2 regions of the Pseudomonas sp. BN515 genome follow, and region 1 is predicted to be linked to the other one. Evidence: predicted binding sites of a transcription regulator. Region 1 holds the regulator's gene; the other holds the start of a gene.
The links. Region 1 encodes sigma-54, which starts transcription at its own class of promoters, with help from an activator protein. Its sites were predicted from a motif close to ANTGGCATNNANNTTGCTNT; they were not measured.
Positions count from the first base shown of each region.

Region 2: E8E91_RS18555 (CmpA/NrtA family ABC transporter substrate-binding protein) is a predicted target of sigma-54. The motif match lies at 2,969-2,988, and genes of this name have one in related genera.

Region 1 covers NZ_SSOH01000011.1:225,167-230,734, forward strand. The annotation lists gene E8E91_RS02285 (HAD family hydrolase) at 1-118, shown strand, start outside; gene lptC (LPS export ABC transporter periplasmic protein LptC) at 127-696, shown strand; gene lptA (lipopolysaccharide transport periplasmic protein LptA) at 683-1,219, shown strand; gene lptB (LPS export ABC transporter ATP-binding protein) at 1,219-1,944, shown strand; gene E8E91_RS02305 (RNA polymerase factor sigma-54) at 2,092-3,588, shown strand; gene raiA (ribosome-associated translation inhibitor RaiA) at 3,673-3,981, shown strand; gene ptsN (PTS IIA-like nitrogen regulatory protein PtsN) at 3,992-4,456, shown strand; gene rapZ (RNase adapter RapZ) at 4,466-5,323, shown strand; gene E8E91_RS02325 (HPr family phosphocarrier protein) at 5,340-5,568, shown strand, end outside.
Region 2 covers NZ_SSOH01000072.1:111,915-117,482, reverse strand. The annotation lists gene E8E91_RS18565 (pyridoxal-dependent decarboxylase) at 1-947, opposite strand, end outside; gene E8E91_RS18560 (ANTAR domain-containing response regulator) at 1,048-1,626, opposite strand; gene E8E91_RS18555 (CmpA/NrtA family ABC transporter substrate-binding protein) at 1,648-2,862, opposite strand; gene E8E91_RS18550 (YgdI/YgdR family lipoprotein) at 3,043-3,252, opposite strand; gene acnB (bifunctional aconitate hydratase 2/2-methylisocitrate dehydratase) at 3,418-5,568, opposite strand, start outside.

The sequences.
Region 1 (5,568 bases):
CCAGCATGCCCATGGCGTTACCCAGGCACGTGGAGGCGAAGGCGCTGCCCGTGAGTTCTGCGAACTCATCCTGCGCGCCCAGGGCAGCCTCGAAGCGGCCCAGGCCGCCTACCTCTGAGATCCGACATGCCGAAGAACATACGCCTGGCGCTCATCCTGATTCCCATTGCAGCGCTATTCATTGCCCTGGGTTACTGGAACATCCGCCCAGAAAGCTTCATGGATCGCACCACCGCGACGGGCAACGACAACGCCATCGACTTCTATGTCGAAAACGGCAAGAGCACCCAGTTCCAGGAAGACGGCAAGCTCCATTACGAGATGACCGCCACGCGCCTCGAACATATGAAGGCCACTGATGTCACACTGCTGACCACCCCCGACCTGCTCCTGCACCGTGGCACTGACTTCCCCTGGCACGTGCAGAGCGAGCGTGGAGAAGTGGGCCCCGAGGGCAAGCAAGTCGAACTGATCGAGAAGGTCCGGGTAGCGCGCACCGATGCCAAGGGACGCCCGACTATCCTGACCACCAGCCGGCTGACCGTGTTCCCCGACCAGGAATATGCGCAGACCCAGCAAGCCGTTAGAATCGAAGCGGCCAATGGGGTGACCACGGCACAAGGAATGAAAGCGTACTTGAATGACAGCAGGATGCTCCTGCAGTCCAACGTAAGAGGCCAGCATGAGGTTCGTTAATACCCTCCCCCTATTGCTCAGCCTGGGCACCGCACTCGGAAGTGCCGCCGCCTGGGCACTGCCCACGGACCGCGACCAGCCGATTCGCGTACAGGCCGATAGCGCCGAGCTCGATGACAAGCAGGGCGTCGCGGTTTACCGCGGCAACGTCGTGATCACCCAGGGCACCCTCAAGATCACCGGCGACACCGTTACCATCACTCAGGACGCCAATGGCGACGTCGAGGTCTTCACCTCGGTCGGCAAGCCCGCGTACTACGAGCAGAAGCCATCAGTCGACAAGCAGATCGTCAAGGCCTACGGCCTGACCATCCAGTACTTCGCCGCCAATGAGCGCATCATCCTGCTCGACCAGGCCAAGGTCGTACAGGAAGGCAACACGTTCGAAGGCGAGAAGATCGTCTACGACACCCAGCGCCAGATCGTGAACGCAGGCCGCGCCACCGGCGGTAACGTGACCACTCCGCGTCCGCGGATCGACATGGTCATCCAGCCGAAGAAGAAAGAGCAGAAAGCACAGTAATGGCGACTCTCAAAGCCCAGCACCTGGCCAAGAGCTACAAGAGCCGCCAGGTGGTCCGCGACGTCAGCCTGTCCATCGACAGCGGTCAGATCGTCGGCCTCCTCGGCCCGAACGGCGCGGGCAAGACCACCTGCTTCTACATGATCGTGGGCCTGGTCAAGGCCGACCAGGGACGCGTCCTGATCGACCAGCAGGACGTCACCCACCAGCCGATGCACGGCCGCGCCCGTGCCGGCATCGGCTATCTGCCGCAGGAAGCCTCGATCTTCCGCAAGCTCAGCGTGGCGGACAACATCATGGCGATCCTCGAGACCCGCAAGGATCTCGACCGCGCCGCACGCCGCAAAGAGCTGGAAAGCCTGCTGCAGGAATTTCATATCAGCCACATTCGCGACAGCCTCGGCATGAGTCTGTCGGGTGGCGAGCGTCGTCGTGTGGAAATCGCCCGCGCGCTGGCCACGGCCCCCAAATTCATCCTGCTGGACGAACCCTTCGCCGGCGTGGACCCGATTTCCGTCGGCGACATCAAGCAGATCATCCATCACCTCAAGGCGAAGGGGATCGGTGTACTCATCACCGACCACAACGTCCGCGAGACCCTGGACATCTGCGAGACCGCCTACATTGTCAGTGACGGACAACTGATCGCCGAAGGTGATGCGGAAGCCATCCTGGCCAACCAGTTGGTGAAGGAAGTCTACCTGGGCCACGAGTTCCGCCTGTAGTTTCCCGCAACCACGCCTACAAGACGGGTTGCGCGGGCTAGGAAAATCCTTCAAGGTCAGGCATATAATTTGCTTCCTGGTGGCGCCCCGGCGCCCTGTAGTGGATGGCGCGCGAGCGCCGGCGAATAAGGTGCTAAGCCCTCTGCCATGAAACCATCGCTAGTCCTCAAGATGGGCCAGCAGCTGACGATGACCCCGCAGCTGCAACAGGCCATTCGCCTGCTCCAACTCTCCACCCTGGACCTCCAGCAGGAGATCCAGGAAGCGCTCGAGTCCAATCCGATGCTCGAGCGGCAGGAGGATGGCGACGATTTCGACACCTCTGACCCCATGGCCGAAGGCGACCAGCAGCCCAATTCCGGCAGCCAGGAAACCAGCTTTCAGGAGTCCAGCGTCGAGACCAATGCCGAAGCCATGGAAGATGGCGAGTGGCACGAGCGCATCCCCAGCGAACTCCCCGTCGACACGGCCTGGGAAGACGTCTACCAGACCAGCGCCAGCAGCCTGCCGACCAACGATGACGACGAGTGGGATTTCACGTCGCGCACTTCGGTTGGCGAGAGCCTGCAGAGCCACCTGCTCTGGCAACTCAATCTGGCGCCCATGTCCGATACCGACCGCCTGATCGCGGTCACCCTGATCGATTGCATCAACAACGACGGTTACCTCGAAGAGTCTCTTTCCGAGATCGTCGAAGCCTTCGATCCGGAGCTCGGCATCGAGCTGGACGAAGTCGAAGTCGTCCTGCATCGCATCCAGCAATTCGAACCCGCCGGCGTTGGCGCCCGCGACCTGCGCGAGTGCCTGCTCCTGCAATTGCGCCAGCTGCCTCCGGGCACTCGCTGGCTGGCCGAGGCCCAACGCCTGGCCGGTGACTTCCTGGACCTGCTCGGCAGTCGCGATTACAGCCAGCTGATGCGCCGCATGAAGGTCAAGGAAGACGAACTGCGCCAGATCATCGAACTGATCCAGGGGCTTAATCCGCGCCCCGGCTCCCAGATCGAAGCCAGCGAACCCGAATACGTGGTGCCGGATGTGATCGTCCGCAAGCACAACGAACGCTGGCTGGTGGAACTGAACCAGGAAGCCGTACCGCGCCTGCGGGTCAATCCGCACTATGCCGGATTCGTCCGTCGCGCCGACTCCAGCGCCGACAACACTTTCATGCGCAATCAGCTTCAGGAAGCGCGCTGGTTCATCAAGAGCCTGCAGAGCCGCAACGAGACGCTGATGAAGGTCGCCACCCAGATCGTCGAGCATCAGCGCGGTTTCCTCGAATACGGCGACGAGGCGATGAAGCCTCTGGTCCTGCACGACATCGCCGAAGCCGTGGGTATGCACGAGTCCACCATCTCGCGCGTGACCACCCAGAAATACATGCACACTCCCCGCGGAATCTACGAGCTGAAGTACTTCTTCTCCAGCCACGTAAGTACTTCGGAAGGCGGCGAATGCTCGTCTACCGCAATCCGCGCCATCATCAAAAAACTGGTCGCAGCGGAAAATCCGAAAAAGCCGTTGAGCGACAGCAAGATCGCTGGTTTACTGGAAGCACAGGGCATTCAAGTGGCCCGTCGCACAGTAGCCAAGTATCGCGAATCCCTTGGGATTGCCCCTTCCAGCGAACGAAAGCGACTGATGTGACGCGGAAATTGACCCACGCCAAAGTGTTCCGGTGGCAGGCCCGTTAGCCTGTCTCTTATACACGGGCAATAAGGAGAAAGCGGTATGCAAGTCAACATCAGTGGACATCAACTGGATGTGACCGACGCCCTGCGCAACTACGTTGTCGAGAAGTTCGACCGTCTGGAGCGCCACTTCGACCGAATCACCAACGTTCAGGTGATCATGCAGGTCGAAAAACTCAAACAGAAAATCGAAGCCACTTTGCACATCGCCGGCGGCGAAGTCGTTGCCAACGCGGAGCATGAAGACATGTACGCCGCCATCGACCTGCTTACCGACAAGCTTGATCGCCAACTGATCAAGCACAAGGAAAAGCAACTAAACCGCCAGCAGGGTGCCACCGCCCGCTGACCCCTCCTCTATGATCCGACTTGAGCAAATCCTGACCCCCGGCCGTTCCCTGGTGAACGTGCCGGGTGGCAGCAAGAAACGTGTACTGGAACAGATCGCCAAGCTGGTCGCTCGCGACCTTCCCGACCTCGACAACCAGGACATCTTCGAAAGCCTGGTAGCGCGGGAGAAACTCGGCTCCACCGGTTTCGGCAACGGCATCGCCATTCCCCACTGCCGCCTCACTGGCTGCACGTCGCCCATCAGTGCCGTGCTGCGCCTTGACGCTCCAGTCGATTTCGACGCCATCGACGGCGCCCCGGTTGACCTGCTGTTCGTGCTGCTGGTCCCCGAAGCTGCCACCGATGAACACCTTGAACTGCTCCGCCAGATCGCCAGCATGCTCGACCGCAGTGATGTGCGCGAGCGCCTGCGCCAGGCTTCCGACAGCACCAGCCTCTACCAGGTGGTAGTGGACGTGCAGAGCGGACGCTAAGGTTCTTCCATGCGCCTGGTCATCGTCAGCGGCCGCTCCGGGTCGGGCAAGAGTACCGCCCTCGATGTTCTCGAGGACCACGGTTTCTACTGCATCGACAACCTGCCCGCTGGCCTGCTTCCCGAACTTGCCGAACGGGCCCTGCTGCACACCGAGCTACTGGAACCCCAGGTCGCCGTGTCCATCGACGCACGCAACCTGCCCAGCCAGCTGCAGCGTTTTCCCGAGTTGCTCAGCGAGGCCCGCAATCGCCACATCAAGTGCGACGTGCTGTACCTCGATGCCGACCACGACACGCTGCTCAAGCGCTTCTCGGAAACGCGCCGGCGCCACCCACTGACCAATGACAACCGCTCCCTGGCCGAAGCCATCCGGGACGAGGAAGTGTTGTTGGCGCCCATCGCCGATCTCGCCGACCTGAAGATCGACACCACGCACCTCAACCTCTATCAGCTACGCGACAGCATCAAGCTGCGCCTGCTGAATCAGCCCGAACCCGGCACTGCTTTCCTGATCGAGTCCTTCGGCTTCAAGCGTGGCATGCCGGTCGACGCCGACCTGGTGTTCGACGTGCGCTGCCTGCCAAACCCTTACTGGAAGCCGGAGCTGCGGGACCATTCGGGACTCGCGCCGGCTGTCGCCGAGTACCTCGCCGGGCAGCCGGATGTCGAAGAGATGTATCAGGATATCCTCGGCTATCTGAGCAAATGGCTGCCGCGCTTCGCCGCCAGCAATCGCGCCTACGTCACGATCGCCATTGGCTGCACTGGGGGCCACCACCGTTCGGTCTATGTTGCCGAGCGTCTGGGGGCGGCGCTGAAACCCAGTTTGAAGAATGTCCAGGTTCGCCACCGCGACCTCAGTTAGAAGGATTGGAAACGCGATGCCAGCCTGCGAGATCACCATCATCAACAAACTCGGCCTGCACGCCCGGGCCGCAGCGAAGTTCGTCGGGGTGGCCGGTCGCTTCCCTTGTCAGATCCGCGTGGGCCGCACTCCCGAGAGCCTGGTGGACGGCAAGAGCATCATGGCCGTGATGATGCTGGCCGCCGGCAAGGGCACTCCCATTCACCTGCACACGGAAGGCGATCAGGACGACGACGCCCTCAATG
Region 2 (5,568 bases), on a different contig from region 1:
GCATAGGCAGCATCGCTGTTCATCGCTGTGGCCAGGGCGTCGGCATCGCGACAGATGGCCATGGCGCCGTCGTAGGGAGTGTTCAGCCATTTGTGGCCGTCGCAGGTCCAGCTATCGGCCTGCTCGACGCCAGCGGCAAGGTGCGCCTGGGACGAGGCGCGGACCCAGAGGCCGAAGGCACCGTCGACATGGACCCAGGCGCCGGCAGCCCTTGCGCGGGGAATCAGCTCGGCGAAGGGATCGAACTCGCCGGTGTTGACCTCGCCCGCCTGCAGGCAGAGGACGGTCATGTCGTCCAGCGGCGGCAGGCGCGCCGGGTCGATGCGGCCGTATTCGTCGGTGGGTGCGACCAACAGGCGGTTCATGCCGAAGCCGAGGATGCGCAGCGCCTTCTTCACCGTGATGTGGACACTGGCGGAAACCACCACGCGCACTTCGGGCGCACCTATCAGGCCGTCGCCGTCGAAGTCCCAGCCCTTGCGCGCCAGCAGCGTGCGGCGTGCCGCGGACAGGCAGGCGAGGGTGCAGGCGGTGGCGCTAGTGCCGAAGCCCACGGCGCTGCCGATGGGCAGTCCCAGGCTTTCCAATACCCAGCGTGCGGCCACTTTTTCGATGCGATCGGCGGCGGGGGAGTTGTCGAAGGAGGACGCGCATTGGTCCCAGGCCAGTGCCAGGCGCTCGGCAGCTGCGGCGGCTGGCAGGGTGGCGCCGATCACAAAGCCGAAGTAGCGCCCGCCGTTGGAAGCAGTGGTGGCAGGGGAACCCAGCTCATCGAGTTGATGCAGCACTTCCTCGGCCGGGCGGCCCTGGTTCGGCAATGGCCCGTCGAAGGCAGACAGCGCCTGGATGGCCTCTGGGGCGGGGAAAACCCGGCGCTGTGGTATCCCGTCGACGTAGGCGAGGGCACGGCGGTCGGCGTCTTCGAGGAGCTGGCGTTCATTATCCATGGCGGTCTCGCGGGAGGGAGAGAGTGCTCCTTACCTTAGCGGGACCGCGCGAACGCCAGCAGATACACCTGACGGCATACAGTTGCGCTGGGCTCGGGCCTCAATGGCCGAGCATGTCGTGCATTGCGATGATCTGCTCAGCAACCTGGATCAGCTTCTGCTGGCGGCTCATGGCCTGGCGGCGCATCAGCGTATAGGCCTCTTCTTCGCCGCAATGCTTCATCTTCATCAACAGGCCTTTGGCCAGTTCGACGCGCTTGCGTTCGGCCAGTTGCTGGTCGCGGGCGTTGAGCTGGGCGCGCAGCGCCTGGTCGGCCTCGAAGCGCGCCATGGCGACGTCGAGTATCGGTTGCAGGCGGTCGGTCTGGATGCCTTCGACGATGTAGGCGCTGACGCCGGCCTGGATGGCCTGGCGCATGACCTTGGGGTCGTGCTCGTCGGTGAACATGACGATGGGGCGGGGCTGGTCGCGGCTGACCAGCACGACCTGCTCCATCACGTCGCGGCCAGGGGATTCGGTATCGATCAGCACCACGTCCGGGCGGACGGCTTCGACGCGGGCCGGCAGGTCGATGGTCAATCCGGACTCGTCGATGACTTCGAAGCCGGCTTCCACCAGGGCGGTCTTGAGGCGCCCGACTTTCTTTGCGGTGTCGTTGATCAGCAGGATGCGCAACATGGTGGCGGTCTTCCCCAGCGGCTACAGGGCAATGGCGCGGGCGTGGCCGGCCAGGGAATGGATCGGGAAGCTCCGAGCATAGGCGACAGGGTCGCTGCCGTCCCAGAGGCGACCGTCGATCAGGGTGGCGCTGCGCATTAGGTCGGGGACCGGGATATCGAGCGCTTCTGCTGCGTCGCGGTAGATGTCCAGACGTTGCACGCGTCGGGCAATGGCCAGGTAGTCCGGGTCGTCCCGCAGCAGGCCCCAGCGGCGGAACTGGGTCATGAACCAGATGCCGTCGGAGAGGAAGGGCATGTTCACCTGGCCGCCGTCGAAGAAGCGCAGCGGGTGCTGGTCCTCCCAGGCATTGCCGAGGCCATCCTGGTAGTGCCCGAGGAAGCGTGGCTCCACGGCCGATAGCGGCACGTCCACGTAATCGCTGCCGCTGATGAGCCGGGCCGTGCTACGGCGGTTTTCCTCGCTGGCATCGATGAAGCGGCTGGCTTCCAGGACTGCCATGGTCAAAGCGCGGGCGGTGTTGGGGTATTGCTCGGCGAACTCGCGAGTGACGGCCATGACCTTTTCAGGGTGATCGGGCCAGATCATCTGGCTGGTGGCCAGGGTGAAGCCCTGGCCCTGGTCGACCGCCAGTGCACCCCAGGGGCCGCCGGCGCAGAAACCGTCGATACGTGCTGCCTTGAGGTGGGCGACCATCTGCGAGGGTGGGACCACAACTGTGTCCACGTCCCGCAGTGGGTGGATGCCCTGGGCCGCCAGCCAGTAGTTCAACCACATGGCGTGGGTGCCGGTGGGGAAGGTCTGGGCGAAGGTCAGGCGCGCACCGCCATGGTGCACATGATTGGCCAGCGCCTCGGAACTGGTCACGCCAATGCGCTTGAGTGGTTCGGAGAGGTTGATGGCCTGGCCGTTCTGGCAGAGCCCCATGAGGATGGCCATCTCGGCGTCGGGGCCACCGATGCCCAGTTCAATGCCATAGACCTGCCCATAGAGCGCCTGCGCGGCATCCAGTTCGCCAGCGAGCAGTTTGTCGCGCAGGGTGGCCCAGGACGACTGGCGATGGAGGTCTAGGGTCAGTCCATATGGCTGCGCGAAGCCCTGGGTGGCGGCGACTATCAGCGAGGCCGAGTCGGTCAGGGGCATGAAGCCCAGGTTGAGCACGCACTTCTCCGGGGCGTCGCTGCCTGCGACCCAGGCCAGGTTGTCCGGGCGCGTGGTGTTCTGCTTGTCCGTCATGTCGATTGCCACCTATCAGCAAAATGGCGTCGATCCGGTGTGTCCGGAGTCGACGCCATTGTCATCAGCCCGCTCCGCCGTTGGAGCGCGCCTCGTTGTTGCTGTTGAAGCAAGCGATATGCCAGTGACGCAAAAAAGAGCCCCGCAATGGCGGGGCAAGATTCGGAGGCCGGAGCTACCTCAACGTTCGATGATCTGCTTCACCTGGTTTTGTGGAATCTGCTGGGTCCGGCCTTCATGGTCCTCGAATTCGAGCATGCCGGTGTCTCGATCCAGTTCGGGTTTTTCGTCGGTGGCGATGAGTTGGCCGTCTGTCGTGGCGATCAGGTATTCACTTGAGCAGCCTGCCAGGCCAAGGGTGCAAGTGAGGATCAGGAACCAGGTTTTCATGGAGGCCTCCCCCCGTTATGGAGTTCATATCTGCAACATAGCTGCTGAAGGGGTGCCTGCAAGTCGGTTCGATGGGAATGCGGAAAGGCCTGTGATGCGGATTGCAGAAAAGAAAAAGCCCCGCACGAGGCGGGGCTTTCTCATTACCGAGCTACCGATGGGGCCTTAGGCCTGGACCACCGGGATCTTGGCGTTTGCAGCGGCTTCCTTGTACTCGGCGATCTGGTCGAAGGACAGGTAGCGGTAGATATCGGCAGCCATGCTGTCGATGTTCTTCGCGTATTCCATGTACTCCTCGACGGTCGGCAGTTTGCCCAGGATGGAGGCAACGGCCGCCAGTTCGGCGGAGGCCAGGTAGACGTTGGTGGCGTCGCCCAGGCGGTTCGGGAAGTTACGGGTGGAGGTGGAGACCACGGTGGCACCGGTCTGTACGCGGGCCTGGTTGCCCATGCACAGGGAGCAGCCCGGCATTTCCATGCGCGCGCCGGCCTTGCCGTAGATGCCGTAGTAGCCTTCTTCCGTCAGCTGGTGCTGGTCCATCTTGGTCGGCGGGGCCAGCCACAGACGGGTCGGGATACCACCCTTGACCTTGTCGAGCAGCTTACCGGCAGCGCGGAAGTGACCAATGTTGGTCATGCAGGAGCCGATGAACACTTCGTCGATCTTGTCGCCGGCCACGGTGGACAGCAGGCGGGCATCGTCCGGGTCGTTCGGCGCGCAGAGCACAGGCTCTTTCACGTCGGCCAGGTCGATTTCGATGACGGCGGCGTATTCGGCGTCCTTGTCGGCTTCCAGCAGTTGCGGCTTGGCCAGCCAGGCTTCCATCGCCTGGGCGCGACGCTCCAGGGTACGGGCGTCGCCGTAGCCTTCACCGATCATCCAGCGCAGCAGGGTGATGTTGGACTTCAGGTATTCGGCGATGGCGTTTTCCGGCAGCTTGATGGTGCAACCAGCAGCGGAACGCTCGGCCGAGGCGTCGGACAGCTCGAAGGCTTGCTCGACGGTCAGGTCGTTCAGACCTTCGATCTCGAGGATGCGGCCGGAGAAGATGTTCTTCTTGCCCTTCTTCTCGACGGTCAGCAGGCCAGCCTGGATGGCGTAGTAGGGGATGGCATGCACCAGGTCACGCAGGGTGATACCGGGCTGCATCTTGCCCTTGAAGCGCACCAGAACGGATTCCGGCATGTCCAGCGGCATGACGCCAGTGGCGGCGGCGAAGGCTACCAGGCCGGAACCGGCCGGGAAGGAGATGCCGATCGGGAAGCGGGTGTGGGAGTCGCCACCGGTGCCGACGGTGTCAGGCAGCAGCATGCGGTTCAGCCAGCTGTGGATGATGCCGTCGCCCGGACGCAGGGACACGCCGCCGCGGGTCTTGATGAAGTCCGGCAGGGTGTGGTGGGTGTTGACGTCGATGGGCTTCGGATAGGCAGCGGTGTGGCAGAAGGACTGCATCACCAGGTCGGCGGAGAAGCCGAGGCAGGCGAGGTCTTTCAGCTCATCGCGGGTCATCGGGCCAGTGGTGTCCTGGGAACCGACGGTGGTCATCTTCGGCTCGCAGTAGGTGCCCGGACGGACGCCTTGGCCTTCGGCCAGACCGCAGGCGCGGCCAACCATCTTCTGGGCCAGGGTGAAGCCCTTGCCGCTGTCGGCCGGCGATTCCGGCTTCTTGAACAGGTCGGAAGCACCCAGACCCAGCTCGGCACGGGCCTTCTCGGTCAGACCGCGGCCGATGATCAGCGGGATACGGCCGCCGGCGCGGACTTCGTCCAGCAGGACCGGGGTCTTCAGTTCGAAGGTGGTGACGACTTCGCCGCTGTCGTGGCGAACGACCTTGCCTTCATAGGGGTATACGTCGATGACGTCGCCCATGGCCAGGTTGGTGCAGTCGAATTCGATCGGCAGGGCGCCGGCGTCTTCCATGGTGTTGTAGAAGATCGGGGCGATCTTGGTGCCGAAGCAGAAGCCGCCAGCGCGCTTGTTCGGAACAAACGGGATGTCGTCGCCGAAGAACCACAGCACCGAGTTGGTGGCGGACTTGCGGGAGGAACCGGTACCCACCACGTCACCTACGTAGGCAACCGGGAAGCCTTTGGCCTTCACAGCTTCGATCTGCTTGAGCGGGCCGATCGAGCCAGGCTGCTCGGGTTCGATACCGTCGCGAGCCATCTTCAGCATGGCCAGGGCGTGCAGCGGGATGTCAGGGCGCGACCAGGCGTCAGGAGCCGGGGACAGGTCGTCGGTGTTGGTTTCACCGGGCACCTTGAACACGGTCAGGGTGTACTTGTCGGCGATGGCCGGACGGGCGGTGAACCACTC